One region of the Comamonas sp. MYb21 genome, then DNA from elsewhere that is predicted to be linked to it. Evidence: riboswitches for the same ligand, from Rfam matches in the RefSeq annotation. Region 1 holds a riboswitch; the other holds the start of a gene.
The links. Region 1 has a riboswitch for ZMP and ZTP ahead of WH367_RS19875 (hypothetical protein). Riboswitches for the same ligand answer to the same signal wherever they lie in the genome.
Positions count from the first base shown of each region.

Region 1 (10,746 bases):
TCGAGGCCGACGTACGAAGGTTCGTTCGCTACAACCGCTCCCTTGACCAGGCCTACCGGAAGGCGCTCGAGAAGGAACGCGCGCGCGAGCAAACGCTCTTAGGGGAGTTGAATCTGAACGCAATCAAGCACTTCGTTGTGAGCCGCTTTCCCATTGCAACGCAGAACCCCTGCGTTTTGGCCTTCGGCGAGATCTTGCGATTCAGATCCATTGCGGTAGGGGCGTAAGGGCAATTGCTGGAGCTGTCTTTTTTCTGGCGAGTAGCTCGGGTTTTTCTTTCTAGCGGCGCCCGAGAGACTGCTTTGCGTCACGATGCCGAACGACTCTTTGTGGCCGATCTGCGCCTGTCACAGAATGCCACCTTACTGCCATTCATGCCAAATCCTTCTGAGCTGGTTCAATACTGGAAAGTGCCGCAGGCTAGTGAGAGGCATAGGTGCTATGCGTACTCAACCGTTGCAGCATGCTCAGGGAAGTCTCTTTGCATGCGCTCAAGACATTCCTTCATCAATGCAGCTTCACAGGGAAGGTGTTGGACCAGTTCCTGCCATCCCTCCAATCGAAGAACATGCGGCATCTCAACAAGCACAACTATGGGATACCAGAATGCATCCCAATTTTTGCCATAAAAATCAGGAAATCCCAAAGCACTCGTAAATCGTTGATGAAGCTCGTCCACCTTCAAGACATCTCCAACCACCACCACCACAATCTGCTTCGCTCACGCCATGTATTCGAGCCTCCTTTGGGACAAATTCTGCCACCGACGTGAAGGATGGCTCATGGCCGATGGCGTGAACGCATGGATGCACAAGGACGCAGACCTCCTGATACGTCCGGAGAAGTCAGCTGTCAGCGAGGTCCACGAACTGGGGCTGCCGGCCACAAACCGCCGTTCGTGTGCGTCGTCAGTCGGACGTTCAGGTGTCGGCTTCGTCTCTGTAACGATCCATCCGATTGCTATAGACGAACGCGTCTTCATAGGCCATTTCCGACATTGATTGTGCTCGCATCCTAAGTCGGCAGCCTAGCGTATAGCGAACCTTATCAGCGTTGATAGTGTCGGATCCAACTGGTTGAATCAGCAAAGGCTCCGTTACGACCACCTCGGCCATCCGGTTTCCGACGGTGCGGATCCCATGATAAGCTGTAGCGGCTCTACGCTGGCATGTTTAACCTTTGCGCTTTGTACGATGCGTGAATGTTCAGCGTACTGATCCAGCGTGGCAGGTGAGGTACATTATGATCGCTTACAGGGACCCTTGATGCGTCGGTGGCCTCTCTTGTTGCCGGCGTCAGAGATCACTTTGTCGCCATATAGGTCGGGTAGCAAAGATATAAACGTACATGATCCTCTGACACGGTCGCCGAAGATAACGTTACCTGAGCTGTTGATGACTCTAAAAGTAAGTTTCCTGAAAGCGGCACACGGCGATGCGATTGTCATTGAGACATGCGTGGGCACTGAGACGTTCCGAATCTTGATTGACGGCGGTCCGTCAGAGTGTTACGAGCGTCGCCAAGGTGGGAAGAGAACAGCGGGCCCGTTGCAAGAGGTGTTAGAGGATCTGCGACAGAGAGGCGAGCGATTTGACCTCACGATAGTGACCCATGTCGATGACGATCATATCGGAGGCCTATTGAAGGCTTGCCGGCAAGATAAGTACCGTTCCGTCATTGCAAATGACGTCTGGTTCAACTCCGGAAAAGTAATTGCCCAAGCCTTCAACACGCAGGTACCTGAGGGATCAGACATCTGGATAGCCGATCCTGAAGACCGCCTTACGAGCATTGCTCAGGGCGTAGAGTTCGACGCCCTCTTGGATGGGTACTGTACCTCGCGTCGGCAAGTCAGGTTTGTAGATGGCCGGGAGATCTTGTTCAAGCACGGTAAGATATTTATTCTTTCGCCGACGGAACAGCAACTGACCAAGTTGCTTTCCAAGTGGGAGACGGAAAAAGCTGATTCGCTCACTTCTGGCGTGGCAAAAGACTACCACCTGTCGCTCTCTGAGTTGCGGGCCAATGACAAGTTTGTCGAAGACACATCTGTACATAATGGAAGCTCGATAGCGGTTCTCATCGAAACGCAGGGACATAGAGTCTTACTTCTCGGAGACGCGCTCCCATCCACTGTCTGCTCGGCGCTTCGAGAGCATTTAGGCGTATCGTCCGAGAACCCACTAGAAGTCTCTGTTTGCAAGCTATCGCACCATGGCAGCAAAGCGAACACAAGCGAGGACCTGCTGTCGTTAATTCGATGCGAGAAATTCGTTGTTTCGACCAATGGCATGCGTCATGCTTTACCGAGCAAAATCACCCTCGCCAGAATCAATGAAATGCAACCGAATAGCGAGATACTGTTCAATTACGAGGCAGTCAGAGACGACGTCTTTCCAAATTTGGAAGAGCGTGCTGCCTACGGGAACATAAAAGCGCTCACAGGAGAGTTGATACTGTGAGCGCGCTTAGACCAGAAGAGATATATCAGCGGGCGGTGATGGTCAACGATGGGTCTGGCGTGCTGGTGACAGCGCTCAGCGCCGACCACTCGTACGTTCTGACAGCACGCCACAATCTGCTTAAAGAGCGGACTAATGTCGCATCGCTCATGGAGCCGAACGAGACTGTCGTGAAATTGCGGGATGGCACCGAGATTGAAGTTAGGCAGCTCATCGTTTCCCCAATGCTCGATATTGCAGTGATCGTGGTGGTCAGTCAGACACTTGACCCCACGGCGACATCGACGTCGGTCGAGATGGAGCAATCGATGTGGTTGGTCGGATTTCCAGAAATTCGACGCAATTCGAACGAGCCGCTCCGGCTTTTCCCTGGGCAGATAGAGAACTTCGACGCACTGTCGATCGATGTCTCCACTAAGAGCTTTGCGACAGTTGATGAAGTTCGAGGGGTCTCAGGTGGTGGCGTGTATATCAAGGTCGCAAACCGCTGGATTCTTGTCGCGGTCGAGTACGAGATGGAAGGTCGGCCTCAAGAGGGCCACAACTGGCTGCGTTGCATCGGAATACCTGCGTTCGACAACTTGATCAGAGATCATGGATTCCCTCCGATCTTGCCGCCGTTCTTGCTGTCGTTTGCTGGGCTTGCGAATGCAGTATTTCCGCTACCTGGCTTCGAATGTCCCGCAACGCTGCAACGTCTGCGAACGGCCCTTCTTAGCGTTATTCGAACAAACCTCGCTACTGACTCTCCAACACCCAATGGAATCTTGAACATCTTTGGGAAGAGGCTGTTAGTTCAAGAGGATCCCGAATGTAGCCTGCTTGACAGGAAGCTTTGGATTTCGTGGCTAGAGTACCTAACCTTGTCTGTATTGCTCGACAGGCCACAAATTGTCGATGCGGACTATATCGAGAAATTACGTTCACGACGTCGATTTCTATACAGTGGCTCCGAGGGCGAGTGGACAGCGTTCGTTGAACGGATCATCCAATCTGACCTCGGTGGTCTTGCTGATGACGGCCTGGTGCTTGTTAGCAATCGGATCGAAGGGTCGCCTGCTAAAACCAGGTCAATCAAAGACCTATCAAGAGTGGTGCCAGATATCGGTCTTCCCCTGAGTGGGGCGTTTGACATCGGAATTCCGCGTAAACCTATCGGCAAAGTGAGACTTTTTCATCTTGATGGTCTCCACATGGACTGTATTGTTCGGCAAGAAGAACTTTACGACAATAAACTTGGACTTGATGAACATACCGTACTGCAGTTGCTAGCGGAGGCCTATCGTGCAGCTATTGCCCAATAATCTGGATGTAGGTTTTCTGAAAAGTATCGCGCCGGCTGTCGATTTTGCATTCTTTCAGTCAGATGACGAGAGGCATTTAATCAGTTGCTTTGTAGCTCGCTTTTCAGACAACGAAACCTGCGAAAAATATTGGCGATTGATCAACAACGAAATCGCCGTTGAATACCAGTCTTCGTTGCCAGACGAATTTTTGTCTTGGAACATCTACCTCGCGTTGGTGACACCGTCGGCGATGGACAAGCACCTCAAGTACCGCATTGAGAACGATAGGTTCGCGCTCAGAAAGCTGGTATTAGCAGGACCGACGTTTGCCTCGGATTCCGACACTGTCGTGCGAGAGGCTCTGGAGAATTCCATTCTAGGGCGAGACCTTAAGCTTTCGGATGTAGTGGACGGACTGTGCGATCAGCTTGAGAACTCTAATCGATTTCGAGAATTCCTCTCGGCCTCCTCGAAACTTCCTCTCGATGGAAAAGAGCGTTCTTCCGAAATTCGGCGCGGTCGCATCAATGAACTTCTCGAGCGTCTAGGATCCTTCTCATGAAAATCAAAAAAGTCATCATTGAAGGTTTCCGCGCATATGAAAAGAAAAGCGATGGAACCTTTGACTTCACAACTCCGTCGGGCGACCCTGCACAATTTATTTCCATCTATGCCCCAAACGGCTTTGGTAAAACATCTTTTTACGATGCTGTAGAGTGGGCGCTTACGAATAATATCGAGCGATTCGTTCGCGATTACACTCGCGTTGAAAACGATAATATATCTCGAGCTCAGAATCAGGAGAGTCGTCGTCAACACATTTTGCGGAATCGTGTAATCCCAGATTCTGCGCCTTCACGAGTGACCGTAACGGGAATCGGATTCGGGGATGTCATTAAAGATGTGCCGAAGGCGCGCGCTGGTAGCCGAGACTATCTCTTCAAACGCGAAGCACCGGTGCACGGAATGGAAGAGGTCGCGGGAGTTTTCCTGTCTCAAGAGGCCATCGACGGATTCCTTCGAGAGGAGAAGCCTGACGCGCGCTATGACAGGTTTATGCAAAACTTCGGAGATAGCGATGATACCTATCGCGCCAATCTCGTTGCCCTTAGGCGCGAATTGACGATCCTGCTAAAAGGCATGTCCGAGGAGCAGCGAAGATACGAAGAAGTTCTCGCAAAACAGACTGACACCGGGATCTTCGAAAGTGTTAATCGGACTATCCAAAGTCTGGTCGATCGTGGTGAGCGCATTGAATCGGTCTCACAGAGCTTTGACGCAGACAGCGAGCGCGATCTTCGCAATCTGATTGCGCAGCGGCTGCACGAACTGAACAATAATAGCGCGGACTTTGAGCGGTTTCTGACCGACTTGCAGGCAGCGCTCGTCGAGTTGCCTGTTATAGCGGAATCCATGGCGACGAGAGCTACTGCAATAAAGGCGTTGTCCGAACTCGAGAAACGGCGTCATGCTCTGAATCGCTACGCCAAGCTCAAAGAGAAAGTCGCGCATTCGACTGAGTTCGTTGAACGAACACACGCGGACACGATAAGGCATCAGACCTTGTTGAGCAAAGTACCTTTGTTCGAAGAGACGCTTGGTCAAATTGCTCAAATCACTGCACGAGAGCAAGAGTCGGTAGCGCAGCTTCAAGTCAAGAAGGCGGAGCTTGAAAGCTGGGAAGAACGCATCGCAACATGCAAGACATCGTTGCAAGATTTGGATGTTAATGCGAACGCACTAGTGGCTCTACGAGAGCAGGCCCCCGAAATATTTCGTGATCTCAACGAAGGGCGCGCTGTTATCGCCGAAAGACAGGCTCAAAGGGACGACCGCCAACAACGTCTTAATGTGCTAACCGCGAAGCGTGATTTGGAGAGGAGTAATCTCGAAAGTCTGATTGGCCTAGAAATTACCGAAGAATCAATCAACGCAGTTGAATTGACCATGATTTTGGAAGAGGGCATATCCGTACTTCCTGTTCAGCAAGCTGTTCTTGAGAAAGCCCGACGGGCTGAGCTTCTTGTGGCCGCGAGAAATGCTTTAGCAGCATTCGATGCGCAAAAAGGCCAATTTGCGACATTGGTGTCACTCGGCTGCGAGATACTAGCGAAAACGCCTTCGAATCAATGCCCGCTATGCACGAAAGAACACGCGAGCCCCGACGAGCTTTTGCAGAACATCCTGGGCAATCAATTACTTAATCAACTGGAAGCAGCCGCGCTCCACAAGCAGAATGATGCGCAGGCCGCCTTCGACGAATCATGTCTGCATGTCACTGCCTTAATCGAGGAGTGGAATCAGAGAAAGAATAAGGCAGTACTTGACTTCCGAGCTGGAGTCTCACAGAGCGAACGGGAGTTGCAAGCGCTCACATTAGAAATAAAGTCGCTCGATCGCGACATTCAGGCTGCGGCCTCTCGCGCACAGACTTCGGCTCAGCTCGTGCTGAATCTAAGTGCAGAGCAACTTGGCCAAAAGTTAGCAAAAGATATTCGTGAGGTTTCCGAGCGTCGCTCGACGGAACAGTCGGACCTCTCTCGTTCGGAGGATGAGGCTCAACTCCGCAGAGACGCGGTGAAACTGCTGATTCAAGCGATTGGCGAGGCAAGGGCAAAGGCGGAGCAGGCTAAAGGTGGCGAGGTGTACAAAGAATTAATGGCCGTTTGTTTGTCAAATGCCGTCGATCCTGCACAACTAAGGCAGCACGTGGCTCAGATGCTGGGAGACAGCCAGGGTAAAGCAGCAGCTGCTTTGCAGCAGTTGAAGGATGCGCGAGATCAGTTGGAGAAGGAGGAGGCCACGGCGCCTAACCCGAGCACAGATGACCTGGCCTCCGTAGAGCGCGAGGAACAATCGAACCAACGCTCACGGCTTGAATCGGAGGCGGAAATTTCTACGTTCGTATCTAAGATCGGCTCGCATCTGCCAAAGTACGATTTGTCGTGGCTGCCTGAAAGGATCGTGGATGGCATTAATTCCGCAAATGCGATGTATGCGCAACAGAAAGAGACAACAACAGGGTTGGCTAGGCAATATGCGCTGCTAGGCGAACAATTGGAGCTCGCGCTTCCCTATGTCGAATCGATTGAGGCGCGGAAACAACTCGATAAGCTACTAACTGAGAAGGCTAGGCATGAGGCCCTCAGCGCTAAAGTTAATGGCGAATACACGCACGTCATTCAAAGGTTGGATTCGAGAATCAGTAGCTTCTTTTTTACTGATTTAATCAATTCGATTTACAGGAAAATCGATCCACACCCGGACTTCAAAGAGGTTCGCTTTACGTGCGAGTTTCCAGAAGGGGAAAAACCGCGTCTCCACGTCCTCGTTTCGGACGAGGCCGGCGACTGCATCGCACCTAACCTTTACTTCAGTGCAGCTCAGGTAAACATACTTAGTCTAAGCATTTTTCTGGCACGCGCACTTCATGTAAAGGCGCATGGAGAGCCAGTTGGATGCATCTTCATTGACGATCCAATTCACTCTATGGATTCAATCAACGTACTGGCTACGATAGACCTGTTGCGTACTATTTCTAGAAAATTTGACCGACAGATTATATTGTCGACGCATGATAGGAACTTTTTCGAGCTGCTCAAGCGAAAGATTCCTGAATATCACTATGAGTCAAAATTCCTTGAATTGGAGACGTTTGGTCGGATAAAGGCGCGAACGGGTGAAGCGGAGCCTTCATAGCGGCTCAACAGCATGAAGTCGAGATTCTAAATCTCCTGAAGGGCAATGCATACCGGAAAATCCCGCGTAGCGAGCAACGAAGGCAAGCTGCCGTCCGGCTGCTTAGTGCTGCCAAAGTCAGCGGCCAGCCTGCCGTCACACCCAAGCCGCTGCGATGTCGGCTTTGGCCGACGTCCAGCCAACCGACGCGTCCGACTGAATGGCCGTTGTTCTTTGGAATCTGCTGTATCGGTCGCTCCCGGAGAATGTCGACAACGGGTCGTCAGCACCAGTTCGCAGCTTTCGAGAGCTGCCGTTCAGGCTGTCTGGCGCACTGCGATCCAGCAAGCTTCCGGTTTCAGGCGTACAGCGGAAACTTGGCTAGATAGCAGGACAACGTCTGGTATCGGCGGCAGCGGTTACAGGCTTGCTAAATCTCAGCGACTGCGACCAGCCTGCACCAGTCGTTGAAGTGAACTATGCGGCTGACCGATGTTGGCCATGCATGAGCTGTCATCAGCCTTGCAAATTAAGCGATAGTTCTCCCGTTGCCTTGGCGACGGTGCATACACCAGCCCTCCTTTCATTTTTCGCCCCGCCAACGATGTCACGAAACCGGCAGCGCTTGAACCCAATCAGGTGCTGGTAATAGGGGCGCGCCATGACCTCGGCCAATGTCTCCACGGCGGGCCTGCCAATGCGGATCGAAAGGTGCAGGAAAAGATCGCTCTCCACTGCAACCATCACATGGGCACCCCATGCGTCTGGGCGGTCATGCACCAGGGCCAGATCAAAGGCCTGTGGTGTGGCAACTTCATCCGTATATTCCGAGTCTTCCCACAAGTTGCTGGAGCGCAAATCGCCAATGGAGAATCCGTGCTCGCGTAAAAACTCATAGGCGTATTGCTGGCAGTTGGCGCCACCGGTCAGCCCACTGACACCAGGGGCGCCAGGGTAGCGCTCAAATACAAAGGGCACACCGTGGAAGCGTGAGGGAACAAGAAGTGGGGATCTGCGCAGGTCCAGGGCCTCGGCAGAGCAGAAAGGGGCGTTGAGGGGATGGGGGGCGTTAGTCATCAAATCTCCGGAATGGAAGGAATACCAAAACGCCCAGGCGAACGGCTCATGCATCATGCTCCCTGATGGTGCTCCATCTTTTTCGCCAGTCACATGACCCGGCCAGCATAGCCAAAAGTGATTCGGCGAACAAGCGCGGGCCTGCAGATCACCTGCAGCTTGCTGATCTCTCTTGCTACTTAAGCCGATATGGACCCGGGCAAAGATCCGCCCACCGGCACCCAGCCTTTCACATGCTCCACCAAGGCCCTTAGCTTGCGCGGCTGGTTTCTGCGGTTGGGGTAGTAGAGGTAAAAGCCGGGAAAGTAGGGCAGGTAGCTGTCCAGCACCGAGACCAGCTCCCCGCGTTCCAGGTAGGGCGCAAAGGTCTCCTCCATGCCGATGGTGATGCCGCCATCGGCCAGCGCGGTGCGCACCATCAGCAGCATGTCATTGGTGGTGACACGGGGGGCGACCGCGAGGCTGAAATCGCGGCCGTTTTCCTGGAATTCCCAGCGGTATGGGGCGAACTCCAGCTCCGCGCGCCAGCCGATGCAGCGGTGGCCCAGCAGGTCATTGGGGTGCTGGGGTGTTCCCTGTGCGCACAGGTAGGCGGGGGTGGCGACGACCACTTGCCGTTGCGGCCCTGTCAGCGGGATGGCGATCATGTCCTGCTCGATGACTTCACCGAGACGCAGGCCGGCATCGAAGCCGCCGGCAATGATGTCGGATTCGTCATCGGTGACGGTGACATCCAAGGTGATGTGCGGGTGGGCGGCGGTAAAGGCGCTGATCAAGGGACCGGACAGAAAGCGCTCGGCGATGGAGGTGACCGCCACGCGCAAAAGGCCGCGCGCTGGGCCTTCTTCGGATACTTCTTCGAGCGCCACCTGCACGGCAGCCAAGGGGCCGCTGATTTGCTGGTGCAGCGTCTGGCCGGCCTCGGTCAGGCGTACATGGCGGGTGGTGCGGTGGACCAGGGCGATGCCCAGTTGGTCCTCCAGCTTGCGCATGGCTTGGCTGACGGCAGAGCGTGTTACGCCCAGCTGGTCGGCGGCAGCACGGAAGTTTTGCGCTTTGGCCACCGCCAAGAAGCAGTGGAGGAGCTGGAGTTCGTCTTTCATTGGTTAGAAAGTCTAACCAAATTGTGCAGCATTGGCGCACTTCTCTGATCAAACCAAGCTGCCTACAGTTTGAACTTTCCAACGCCATGTGCAGAAAGTTCGCTATGAAAAACTTGCTCGACAAAGTCATTTTGATCACCGGTGCCAGCAGCGGTATCGGTGAGGCCACCGCCAAGCTGCTGGCTGCGCACGGTGCTACCGTTGTGCTCGGCGCTCGCCGGGTCGACAAACTGGGCCAGATCGTGGCCGATATCCAGAACGCAGGCGGTGTGGCCGAAGCGCTGGCGCTGGATGTGACCCAGCGTGCGCAACTGCAGGCCTTTGCCGACCATGCGCTGAATCGCTATGGACGCATCGATGCCATCATCAACAACGCTGGCGTGATGCCGTTGTCACCCCTTGCCGCATTGCGGGTGGAGGAGTGGGACTGGATGATCGATGTGAACATTCGCGGTGTGCTGCACGGCATTGCGGCGGTGCTGCCCGCCATGCGCCAACAGGGCTTTGGGCATGTCGTGAACATTGCCTCCATCGGCGCGCATGCGGTGTCGCCGACCGCCGCCGTGTACTGCGCCACCAAGTACGCGGTATGGGCCATCTCGGAAGGGCTGCGGCAGGAAAGCAGCGACATCCGCGTGACCACGATCAGCCCTGGAGTGACGGAGTCGGAGTTGGCGGAGACCATCACGGATGCCGCTGGCCGCGAAGAGATGAAGGAGTTTCGCAAGGTGGCCATCAGCGCATCGGCGATCGCGCGGGCCATCCATTTTGCAATCTCGCAGCCGGCGGATGTGGATACCAGCGAGATCATCATGCGGCCCACTGCGAGCCCGCATTGATGGAAATCTGATGATGGGCGGGCGTGAGAGCTTACTTGCATGGAGCTGGGGTTTTCAGGCTGTGGCTTCCTCTATGTTCGTAGGTACTCGCGTCATCCTTGCGGATATCTTCTACGCATCTCCTCTTCAGCGACGACGATGGCATCGCCAAACATTGAACGGTATTCAAGATCAAATGAGGTTATGCCGATCTTGAGCTTTCCATTTCTCATCGGAGTTAAACAATCATTGAATCGCCCCGACTTGGCTAGACACTCTTGAGCCGTTGGGAATGGCGCTGTTCAAACTCGATGGGCGATAG
Region 1 is NZ_JBBGZC010000014.1:6-10,751, reverse strand. It holds gene WH367_RS19905 (hypothetical protein) at 1-227, shown strand, start outside; gene WH367_RS19900 (barstar family protein) at 440-700, opposite strand; gene WH367_RS19895 (ComEC/Rec2 family competence protein) at 1,395-2,462, shown strand; gene WH367_RS19890 (ABC-three component system protein) at 2,459-3,766, shown strand; gene WH367_RS19885 (ABC-three component system middle component 1) at 3,747-4,310, shown strand; gene WH367_RS19880 (AAA family ATPase) at 4,307-7,447, shown strand; gene WH367_RS19875 (hypothetical protein) at 7,943-8,503, opposite strand; ZMP/ZTP riboswitch at 8,528-8,606, opposite strand; gene WH367_RS19870 (LysR family transcriptional regulator) at 8,683-9,606, opposite strand; gene WH367_RS19865 (SDR family oxidoreductase) at 9,711-10,445, shown strand.

Region 2 (10,746 bases), on a different contig from region 1:
AGACATGGCCGGGCCGCTCCAGATTGAAGAGGCTGGCTGCGTGGTCGCTCGACTCGAAGACGAAGGAGGTGGTCAGGTGGATGGGGACGGCGCGAGCCCCGGTGGCCGGGTCCGGCTGGGCGCCAGCGTGCAGACTCAGGGTGTCAAAGCCGGGGTCGGTGTAACCGGGCATGGCGTATCTCCGCGATGTTGTCGTTCTGGACGGGCATTGTCGGCTATATTTAGCAGACCTGGGCGGGCAGGCCTGTCGCCGATGCGTGTGCACGCAGGCGGGCCCGCCAGCATCGGAGAACGGTACAAGGAGACACCCATGAAAGTCAGCGATATCCTCCGCCTCAAAGGCAACACTCTCTACACGGCCAGCGTCAACGACCCTCTGGGCGACGCGATCCAGACCATGGCGGAGAAGGACATTGGCTCGCTGGTGGTGATGGAGCACGGCGATGTCGTGGGCATGTTGACGTTCCGCGAGGTGATCGTCGCCATCGTCAACAATGGCGGCACTGCAGGCAATATCCTTGTGCGCAGCGTGATGGACGATGCACCGCTTACCTGCACGATGGAAACCGACATGGACGAGGTGCGCCGCATGATGCTCGACCGCCATGCCCGCTATATGCCGGTGATGGACAAGAAGATGCTGATGGGTGTGATCAGCTTCTACGACGTGGCCAAGGCCGTCGTCGACAGCCAGAACTTCGAGAACAAGATGCTCAAGGCCTATATCCGCGACTGGCCGGTGGAAGGCGAGACCGATTCTTGATGCAGCGGCTGGCCCAGCTGGGAGGTTGAACCGGCCATCTGCCAGAACTGCCAAAGTAGCGGCCCGCGAGGCCGCTTTTTTGCGCCTGTGCTTTGGAGCAGAGGCTTGCTACGGGTCAGAAACGGATGATGCGCCCGGGGATGCGGCCGGCGCTGGTGTCGGCCGTGTCAGGGGCCTCCGCCTGCGCATCTGTCTCGGCCGGCAAGCCCACATACTGGGCCCGGGGGCGGATCAGCTGGCCGCTGTCGCGCTGCTCCAGCGCATGGGCCAGCCAGCCTGCCGTGCGGCCCAGTGCAAACAGCACAAAGGCCGCGCCTGCGGGCAGGCCCAGGCCGTGCTGGATGGCGACCAGCGCATAGTCCAGGCTGGGGTGCAGGCCCGTGTGGTGGTGTACGGCGGCCAGCAGGGCATGGCGCTGCGCATCGGCAGGCAGCAGGCGGAGCAGGCGCTGGCTGCGCGGGTCGCCTGCCGGGTAGAGCGGGTGGCCAAAGCCCGCGCAGTAGTGCGGGCTGCCGTTGATGCGGGTGTCCGCCAGCAGCTGGGCGAGTGATGGGGGCAATGCCTCGCTGCTGCGCCGCGCCGCATGCCAGTCGTCCCAGTGCTGGTCGATCACCGCCGTCATCCCCCCGTGCAGTGGGCCGGTCAGCGCGGCCAGACCTGCGCCCAGGCTGGCATGCAGGCTGGCGCCGGTTGATGCCACCACCCGGGCTGCAAAGCTGGAGGCATTGAGCTCATGGTCGGCGCAGAGCACCAGGGCCTGGCGTAAGGTGTTTTCGCCCACTGCATCTACTTGCCAGAGGGCGGCGAGCTGCTGGTGGATGAGCCGTTCGGCTGCAGGCTGGGCTTTATCGCTGGACGGTAGCCCCGTCAGTACCTCCAGCATCTGCTGCAGCAGCGGCCGGGGCCAGCCGGGTTGGGCCAGGTTGAGATCGTGGGCGGGCAGGCTGTGCCAGGCGCGCAGTACCTGCTCGGGTGGGCGGGGCTGCGGCAGGGGCTGTGCTGCGGCTGCCTTGGGGGGGGCCCTGCGGGCGCTGTCGGGTTCTGCCGCGATGGGCTGGCCCAGCAGCAGCGCGGCGGTGTCTTCCAGGCTGGCGTGCTGCGCCCATTGCAGCGCATCGCGCCCCCGGTAGTACAGCTGCCCTTGCGCCACCTGGGTGATGGCCGAGCGCAGCACCGGTGTGCCCCAGTCCAGGGTGGAGCGGGCCAGCTGCGCGGGGTTGCGCACGGTTTGCCGCTGGCGCGCGAGGCGCTGCACATCGATACGGGCATAGACATGGCCGCGCAGGCCCGGTTGGCGGTGCGCTTGCAGCAGGCCCCGGCTCACATAGGCATAGAGGCTGGCGCGCTGCACCCCCAGCATGGCGGCGGCCTGCTGGCTGCTGAGCCAGGGGCTGTCGTCGTCGGAAGGTGGGACGGGGATAGGTTGGGCGGGGCGTGCAGAAACCATGGGCCATGCTACTGCAGTGAGAGATGAATGGCATGTGGATCGGCTCAATCAAGATTGACCCCGGGGTGCGGCAGGTATGCAATGGCGGCAGTCCGTCACCCAGGAGAAAGCCTTGCCAACCACCAACAACCACACCGCCACCAGCCACCACCTGGCGCAGCAACCGCTGCATGCGGCCATACAGGCCAGCGTGCACATGCTCTGGCAGCAAGCGGGCCTGCCAGCGCAGGCTTTGCAGCAGGGCGCGTTGGCGCTCAGCGGCGATGGCGCAGCCTACCCCTCGAGTTTTTGCCTGGATGTGGCAGCGCCTGCGGCCGTGGCGGCCAGCGGCCTGGCCAGCGCCTTGATCCACCAGCACCGCCAGCAGCTGGCCATGCCCCAGGTCCAGGTGGATGTGGGCCATGTGCTGGCCGAGTGCAGTGGCTATTTCACCTTGGACGGCGAGCAGCCCAATCTCTGGGCGCCCATCTCAGGCCTCTATGCCTGCGGCGCCGATCGCGGCGAGCCGGGCTGGCTGCGCATCCATGCCAATTTTGCGCACCACCGCGATGGCATGCTGCGGCTCTTGGGCCTGCCCACCGGCGCGGCCACCACGCGGGAGCAGGTGGCGGATGCGCTCCAAGGTTGGACGGCGCAGGCAGCGGAGGAGCGTGCCGCAACGCTCGGCCTGGTGGTGGCAGCGGCCCGCAGCCCGCAAGCCTGGCAGGCCCATCCCCAAAGTGCGGCGGTGGCCGCGCAGCCCTTGGTGGCCATCACGCAGCTGGACAGCGACCAGCCCGCCGCCCCCCGCGATGGGCCTGTGCCGGCCCAGCACCGGCCGCTTGCTGGCCTGCGTGTGCTGGACCTGACCCGCATTCTGGCAGGGCCCGTAGCAGCCCGCAGCCTGGCGGCGCAAGGGGCTGATGTGCTGATGCTCAATGGGCCAGCTCTGCCCAATATCGAGGCCATTGCCGATATGAGCCGGGGCAAGCGCTCGGCCTTGCTGGATTTGAAAACCCCGGCAGGGCAGGGCGCCATGGCCGCGTTGCTGGGCCAGGCCCATGTGCTGCTGCAAGGCTACCGGCCGGGCGCGCTGGACGCGCTGGGGCTGGACCCGCAGTCTGCCGCCCGGCTGCGGCCGGGTATCGTCTATGCCAGCCTGTCGGCCTATGGCCGCAGCGGCCCCTGGGCCGACCGGCGCGGCTTTGATTCGCTGGTGCAGACCGTCTGCGGCATCAACTGGGCCGAGGGCCAGGCGTTTGGCAGCGCGGGGCTGCGCGCCTTGCCGCTGCAGATTCTGGATTACAGCGCAGGCTTTCTGCTGGCCTTTGGCATACAGGCGGCCTTGTACCGCCAGGCTACGCAGGGCGGCAGCTGGCATGTGCAGGTAGCGCGGGCGCGCGGCGCGCTGGGGCGCCCGCCCCGGGCCCCGCGGCGGGCCGCCGCGGCGGCGGCTACGGCCCCCCGCGGCGCGCCGCGGGGCGCCTATCTGGAGACGCTGGACTCCGGCTTTGGCCGCCTGCGTGCGGTGCGCCACAGCGCCGTGCTGCAGGGCCTGCCCGGCGGCTGGCTCCACGCCGGCCAGCCGCCTGGGGGTGACCAGCCCCGCTGGTGAGCCCTGCAGGGCTGCGTGGGGCACCGGCATCAGTGATAATGGCGGGCTATGAGCGGCAATACCTTCGGCACCTTATTTACTGTTACCAACTTTGGCGAATCCCATGGCCCGGCGATTGGCTGCGTGATTGACGGCTGCCCACCGGGCATGGCGTTGAGCGAGGCTGATATCCAGCAGGACCTGGACCGCCGCCGCCCCGGCACCAGCAAGTTTGTCACCCAGCGCAATGAGCCCGACAGCGTGGAAATCCTCTCGGGCGTCTACGAGGGCAAGACCACGGGCACGCCGATTGCGCTGCTGATCCGCAATACCGACCAGCGCAGCAAGGACTACTCCAATATTGCGCAGAGCTTTCGCCCCGGCCATGCCGACTATGCCTACTGGCACAAGTACGGTATCCGCGACCCGCGTGGTGGCGGCCGCTCCTCGGCCCGCCTGACGGCGCCCACGGTGGCCGCTGGCGCCGTGGCCAAAAAGTGGCTCAAGGAGAAGTTCGGTACCGCGTTCCGCGCCTGCATGCTGCAGGTGGGCGAGGTGGCCCTGCCTTTTGAGGACTGGGCGCATGTGCCTAACAACCCGTTTTTTGCGCCGGTGGCCGATGTGACCCGCTATGAAGACTATATGGATGCGCTGCGCAAGGCGGGTGATTCCTGCGGCGCGCTGATCCGCGTGCAGGCCAGCGGCGTACCGGTGGGCCTGGGCGAGCCGCTGTATGACAAGCTCGACGCCGACATCGCCTACGCGATGATGGGGCTCAATGCCGTCAAGGCCGTCGAGATTGGTGCCGGTTTTGACAGCGTGGCCCAGCGCGGCACCACGCATGGCGACTCGCTCAGCCCCCAGGGCTTTCGCAGCAACAATGCCGGCGGCATTCTGGGCGGCATCAGCACCGGCCAGGACATCGAGATCCGCATCGCCATCAAGCCCACCAGCTCGATCATCAGCCCGCGCGAGTCCATCGATACCGAGGGCAAGAGCACCGAGGTCATCACCAAGGGCCGGCACGACCCCTGCGTGGGCATCCGCGCTGCACCGATTGCCGAGGCCTTGCTGGCCATGGTGCTGATGGACCATGCGCTGCGCCACCGCGCCCAGAACAGCGATGTGGTGCAGGCGGTGGGGCCGATTGCCGCCGAGGCGCCGCAAGACTGACAAGGCGCAGCCCGGGATGGCTCCGTGGCCGGCTCCCAAAGAAAAAATGCGAACCCAGGGGTTCGCATTTTTTTGTGCCTCAGTCCTTTTTACGGGCGCTGTCTTTCTTGGGCTCGGGCGGCGGGGTTGTCACCTCGTCGACGATGGACTTGAACTGGTCAATGTCTTCGAAGCTGCGGTAGACGCTGGCATAGCGGATGTAGGCCACCTTGTCGAGCTTTTGCAGCTCGGCCATGACCAGCTCGCCGATCAAATGCGTCTGCACCTCGCGCGCACCCAAGGTGCGCAGCTTGTCCTCGACATGCTCGAGCGCCAGGTCCACCTTGTCGATGGGGACCGGGCGCTTGCGCAGCGCCAGGCTGAATGAGCCGCGCAGCTTGCTGCGGTCGTAGTCGATGCGCCGGCCGTCCTTTTTGACGATGACCGGCAGGCTGACTTCGGGCCGCTCATAGGTGGTGAAGCGCTTTTCGCAGTTGCCGCACTGGCGCCTGCGCCGTACAAAGCCGCCGTCTTCTGCAACACGGGTCTCCACCACCTGGGTATCGGGATGGCTGCAGAAGGGGCATTTCATAGGCGCGGGCGCAGGTCAGATCAGCGGTAGACGGGGAAGCGTGCGGTCAGGGCGTTGACCTTGGCGCGCACGGCAGCGATGTTGGCCTCGTCCCGTGGGTTGTCCAGCACGTCGGCGATCAGGTTGGCCGTGAGGCGCGCCTCTTCGTCCTTGAAACCACGGGTGGTCATCGCGGGCGTACCGATACGGATACCGCTGGTGACCATCGGCTTTTCCGGGTCGTTGGGGATGGAGTTCTTGTTGATCGTCATGTGGGCAGCGCCCAGCACGGCTTCGGCTTCCTTGCCGGTGATGCCCTTGGCGCGCAGGTCCACCAGCATCACGTGGCTTTGGGTGCCGCCGGAGATGATGCGCAGGCCGCGCTCGGTCAGGGTCTCGGCCACGATGCGGGCGTTGGTCTTGACCTGCTGGGCATACTGCTTGAACTCAGGCGTCAGCGCTTCCTTGAAGGCCACGGCCTTGGCTGCGATCACGTGCATCAGCGGGCCGCCTTGCAGGCCGGGGAACACGGCCGAGTTGATGGCCTTCTCGTGCTCGGCCTTCATCAGGATCACGCCGCCACGGGGGCCGCGCAGGCTCTTGTGGGTGGTCGTGGTCACCACGTCGGCGTGGGGCACGGGGTTGGGGTATTCGCCAGCGGCGATCAGACCGGCGTAGTGGGCCATGTCGACCATGAAGATCGCGCCCACATCCTTGGCCACCTTGGCAAAGCGGGCAAAGTCGATTTCCAGCGAGTAGGCCGATGCGCCGGCGATGATCAGCTTGGGCTTGGTCTCGTGCGCCTTCTTTTCCATGGCGTCGTAGTCCAGCTCTTCCTTCTCGTTCAGGCCGTAGGAGACGACGTTGAACCACTTGCCGGAGATATTGAGCGGCATGCCATGGGTCAGGTGACCGCCTTCGGCCAGGCTCATGCCCATGATGGTGTCGCCGGGCTTCAAGAAAGCCAGGAAAACCGCTTCATTGGCCGATGCGCCGCAATGGGGCTGCACATTGGCAGCATCAGCGCCGAACAGTTGCTTGACGCGGTTGATGGCCAGTTGCTCGGCGATATCGACAAATTCGCAGCCGCCGTAGTAGCGCTTGCCGGGGTAGCCTTCGGCGTACTTGTTGGTCAGCTGGGTGCCCTGGGCCCACATCACGGCGGGGGAGGCATAGTTTTCGCTGGCGATCAGCTCGATGTGCTGCTCTTGGCGCTGGTTTTCGGCCTGGATGGCCGCAAAGAGTTCTGCGTCGGTCTGTTCGACAAGGATGTTACGTTGGTACATGGCGGTCGTTGGAGTCAGAAGTGAGCCCTGCCTGCCAACAGTGAGGTTGGCGAAAACAGGGGCTGCCCAGGCGCACGGCTAACACGTGGCGGGTGCGGGGGGCGATGCGCTCGCCCTGGCACTGCACGGTACGCTCCCCGGTGGTTGCTGCAGGCCGGGCCTGCATTCCACGTCAACAATCCGGTCATACAGATGTCTATCGCCAGTCGCGTACCCGGCTAGTGTAGCCCAGGCTGCACCGGCCTGGGGCAATGGGTTTATCGCCACGTCTGGATAAAAACCGGTTCCGGGAAGCTGTGCCAGGGCCAGAAAAAACAAAAGCACCCGGCTGGGTGCTTGTGCGAAGAGGGCGATGAGCCGGAGGGGCTGGTCAGGAACCCATGGCCACGGCGGTGGCCTCGGCCTTGGCCGCTGCTGGCAGCGCGGCTTGCTTGTCGGCCAGGGCCACGGTTTCAGAAGCGTTGCCTGCAGCTGCGCTGTTGCTGGCGGCCTTGGCCTTGTCGGCCACGGTGCCGGCTGCGGCGGGCGTATCCGCCTGGGCCGACAGCGAAGGCTTGGCAGTGGGGGCCACCGGTGCCTTGGGCGTGTTGCTGCGGCCTTCGGCCACTTGCTTGATGCGGAAGTGCTCGGCCATCACCTTGGCGGCGTAGCCACCGTCGGTCGGCAGGTTGGCTGCGCCCACATAGTATTTGAGGCCGCCTTCGAGCGAGCCGGCGCGCTCAATGCATTCTTGCAGCACCTTGACGCCCACGCGCAGGTTGGTCACCGGGTCAAAGGCCGCAAAGTGGCCGCCGAAGTGCTCGTACTTGTCGGTGTGGATCTTGGTCATCACCTGCATCAGGCCTTGCGCACCCACCGAGCTTTGGGCAAAGGGGTTGAAGCTCGACTCCACGGCCATGATCGCCAGGATCAGGGTGGGGTCCAGTTTGGTTTCCTTGCCCACCAGGTAGGCTTCGGAGACGAGCACGGCCAGGGGCTCAGGCGCCACGCGGTATTTCTTGGCCAGCCAATAGGCCACATTGGCCTGGTTGCGGGGCAATTGCTGGGGGTTGCTGGCGGTGGCACGGTCCACGGCAGCCACCATGGCGGCATCGTCGCCAGTGGATGCGTCGGCATCGGCACCTGCCAGGTCAACGGCAGGTGCATGGGTGCGGGCCTGCAGCCAGCTGCGCAATTGCGCCTCGCCGGCGTGGCGCAGATCGTCGCGCGACACCAGGGTGAGGGCGCAGAACGCCACCACCAGACCGATCAAAGCAAAACTGTTGTGTGCCATGGTCATCAGACCACGGCTGATGGTGGCGCTCAATGAGCGCGCACCGGCATCCACTTGCGCGGGAGCCGTCATAGGGATTTTTCCTTTCTAAGTCCCGCCACCTCCAACAAATAGCCCGGCGGATAGTGCACCGGGCTGGGGTCTGGCAGGGTGGAGCCACACTGTCCTGTGTGGTCTCCGGCAGGCTGTCTGCGTTGCAGACGGCCCTTTGTCGTTTCAAGCACGCTCTTGCGTGTCAGGGGCTACGATCAAAACACCGTGAGGGGTGTTGACTAAAAAATCAGCAATCAATGCAATGGGCTGAATTCTAGAAGCTTGCTTAATACTCAGTCAACACTATTGAATCGAAAAATGAGAAAAAAAAGTAATAAAAAAACGTGTATAGCGGGCTGCCGCAGGGCCGGATCCAGGCAGGGGCGGCAGCCACCCCTGCAACTGGGATGGCAGGCAGAAAAAGCACCGGATCGGGGCCCTGTCGGGGACCCCGTTTTATGGGTTCAATAGCTTGTATTTAATCTTTTAAATACATTGATTGATATAAAGGATGCAGCAAAAAGTCAATCTTTATCAAATGCTGCGCGGCTGTTGTGCTCTGTTTTTGGTGTAGCACGCAGCCCCATTTGCGCTTTTGCAGCCCAGGGCGGTGCCTGGGTGCCGCCTGCGCATAGGCGCACAGAACCGTTGCGGGCCGCGCAAAACGCTGGCCTGATTTGGGCGGGCAGGTCTTGGTCATCATGCGGTCATCTGCGCCTACACAAATTTCACCTGAAAAGGCCAAAAAACTGTATAAAAACCAGGATAAAACAGCCAATAACCCATGGCTACATCAGGTTTTTGGTATTTATACCTGGGTAAAAAATAGGTGGACGCAAAAAAGCAGGGCCTGGCGTTGTGTTTTTGCGGCTCCACGCTGCGGTTTGGCATGCCGCAGTGTGAAAAGCATGGCCGTGTTTGAGGCGGTCGGTCGGGCGGCTGCCCGATCCGGCTGTTGGATCCGTGCATCGCGGCATCGCCCCCTGCTGCCTTTAGCCCTGGCCGTGCCGCTACCGCAGGGGGTGCCGCCATAGAAACTGCGTTTTTCCTCTATATATAGAGAGGCACACCGTTTCCTGGGGCAGCCTGCAGGATTTGAACGATTGTGAACCAGCGACAGATGCCGCTTTTGTGTGCTAAGCCAGCGCCGCCACAGCGGCTTATTTGTGCACAATGGATCTTGGGCCTGCCATCGCAGCCATGGATACCATGGGGTGGGCCGTACTGACTCTGAGTGAGGATCATCGCCGTGAGCGAAACGCAAGAAACAAACAAGAAAAAGGTCGTCGCGATGCGCTGGTTGCGCCGGCTGGGATGGTGCCTGCTGGCGCTGCTGCTGCTGTGGGCGCTGTCGTGGCTGCTGCTGCCCTGGCTGCTGCGCACCCAGGGGGAGAAGCTGGGCACGGAAAAACTCGGGCGGGCGGTGCATATCGGGGCGGTGGAGTTCAAGCCCTGGTCGCTGGAGCTGACCGTGCGCGACCTGCAGATCGCCGGGCCCCAGGCAGACAGCGCGGCGATGCTGGCGGTCGAGCGCATCTATGTGGATGCCGATATCCAGTCGGTGTTCAGGCTCGCACCGGTGCTCGATGCCATCCAGGTGGACAAGCCCGTGCTGCGCATCGCGCAGACCGCCCCCGGGAAATTTGACTTTGACGACATTCTGCAAAAGCTGCGCAGCCCTGAGCCGCCGCCCGATGACGGCAAGACGGCGCACTTTGCGCTCTACAACATCGAGCTCAAAGAGGGGCAGGTGGCCTTCCGCGACGATACCGTGGGCCAGACCCATGAACTCCAGGGCCTGCAGCTGGGCATTCCTTTTCTGAGCAACCTCGAATCCAAGCGCGAGATCAAGGTGCTGCCCCAGCTGGCCTTTGTGCTCAATGGCAGCCAGTTTGCCAGCCATGCCGAGGCCACGCCCTTTGCCGATGACCGCAAGGCCGAGGCCCAATTTGCGATCAAGGACCTCGACCTCCAGCCCTACCTGGCCTATATTCCCGCGTCCTTGCCCGTCAAGCTGGTGGCCGGCGTGCTCAATGCCGACCTGGCACTGGCCTTTGAGCAGCAGGACAAGACGCAGGTGCGCCTGAGCGGCGAGGTGCATGCCAGCGCTGTGCAGCTGCACGACGCGGCCGGCGGTGAATTGCTGGGCTGGGAGCGGCTGGATGTGCAGCTGGCCGATGTGCAGCCCTTGCTGGGGCAGGTGCATATCGCCCAGCTGGCGCTGGATGGCGCGCAGCTGTCGCTCAAGCGGGGCAAGAATGGCCAGCTGAGCCTGCTCGATGCCCAGGGCCAGGCGCTGCCGGGGCGGGCTGAGGATGCCCCGCAGGCCGCCAAGCCCACAGACACCGCTGCCACCGCAGACAAGGCGGAGCCTGCAACCTCCGTGGCCAGTGCAGATGGTGCAAGCCCCGAAGCCAAGGACGACAAGGCTGGCAAGACCGACAACGCGGACTCTCAGGCAGTCGCTGCCGAAACTGGCGCATCCGTAGGCAAAGCCAGCAGCGGCCAAGCTGCCTGGTCGGTGCGGGTCGATGCGCTCAAGCTCAGCCGCCTCAAGGGGGTTTGGGTCGATGAAAGCGTGCCGCTGCCTGCGCGCGTACAGCTCGATGACTTCAGCATGGAGGCCCAGCAGATTGCCTGGCCCTTCA
Region 2 is NZ_JBBGZC010000008.1:250,416-261,161, reverse strand. It holds gene WH367_RS13920 (O-acetylhomoserine aminocarboxypropyltransferase) at 1-172, opposite strand, end outside; gene WH367_RS13915 (CBS domain-containing protein) at 311-763, shown strand; gene WH367_RS13910 (citrate synthase family protein) at 879-2,210, opposite strand; gene WH367_RS13905 (CoA transferase) at 2,323-3,804, shown strand; gene aroC (chorismate synthase) at 3,853-4,956, shown strand; gene nrdR (transcriptional regulator NrdR) at 5,036-5,527, opposite strand; gene glyA (serine hydroxymethyltransferase) at 5,548-6,792, opposite strand; ZMP/ZTP riboswitch at 6,850-7,012, opposite strand; gene WH367_RS13885 (lytic transglycosylase domain-containing protein) at 7,163-8,137, opposite strand; gene WH367_RS13880 (hypothetical protein) at 8,577-8,801, opposite strand; gene WH367_RS13875 (DUF748 domain-containing protein) at 9,348-10,746, shown strand, end outside.
Region 2: another riboswitch for ZMP and ZTP. It lies ahead of glyA (serine hydroxymethyltransferase); the one in region 1 lies ahead of WH367_RS19875 (hypothetical protein).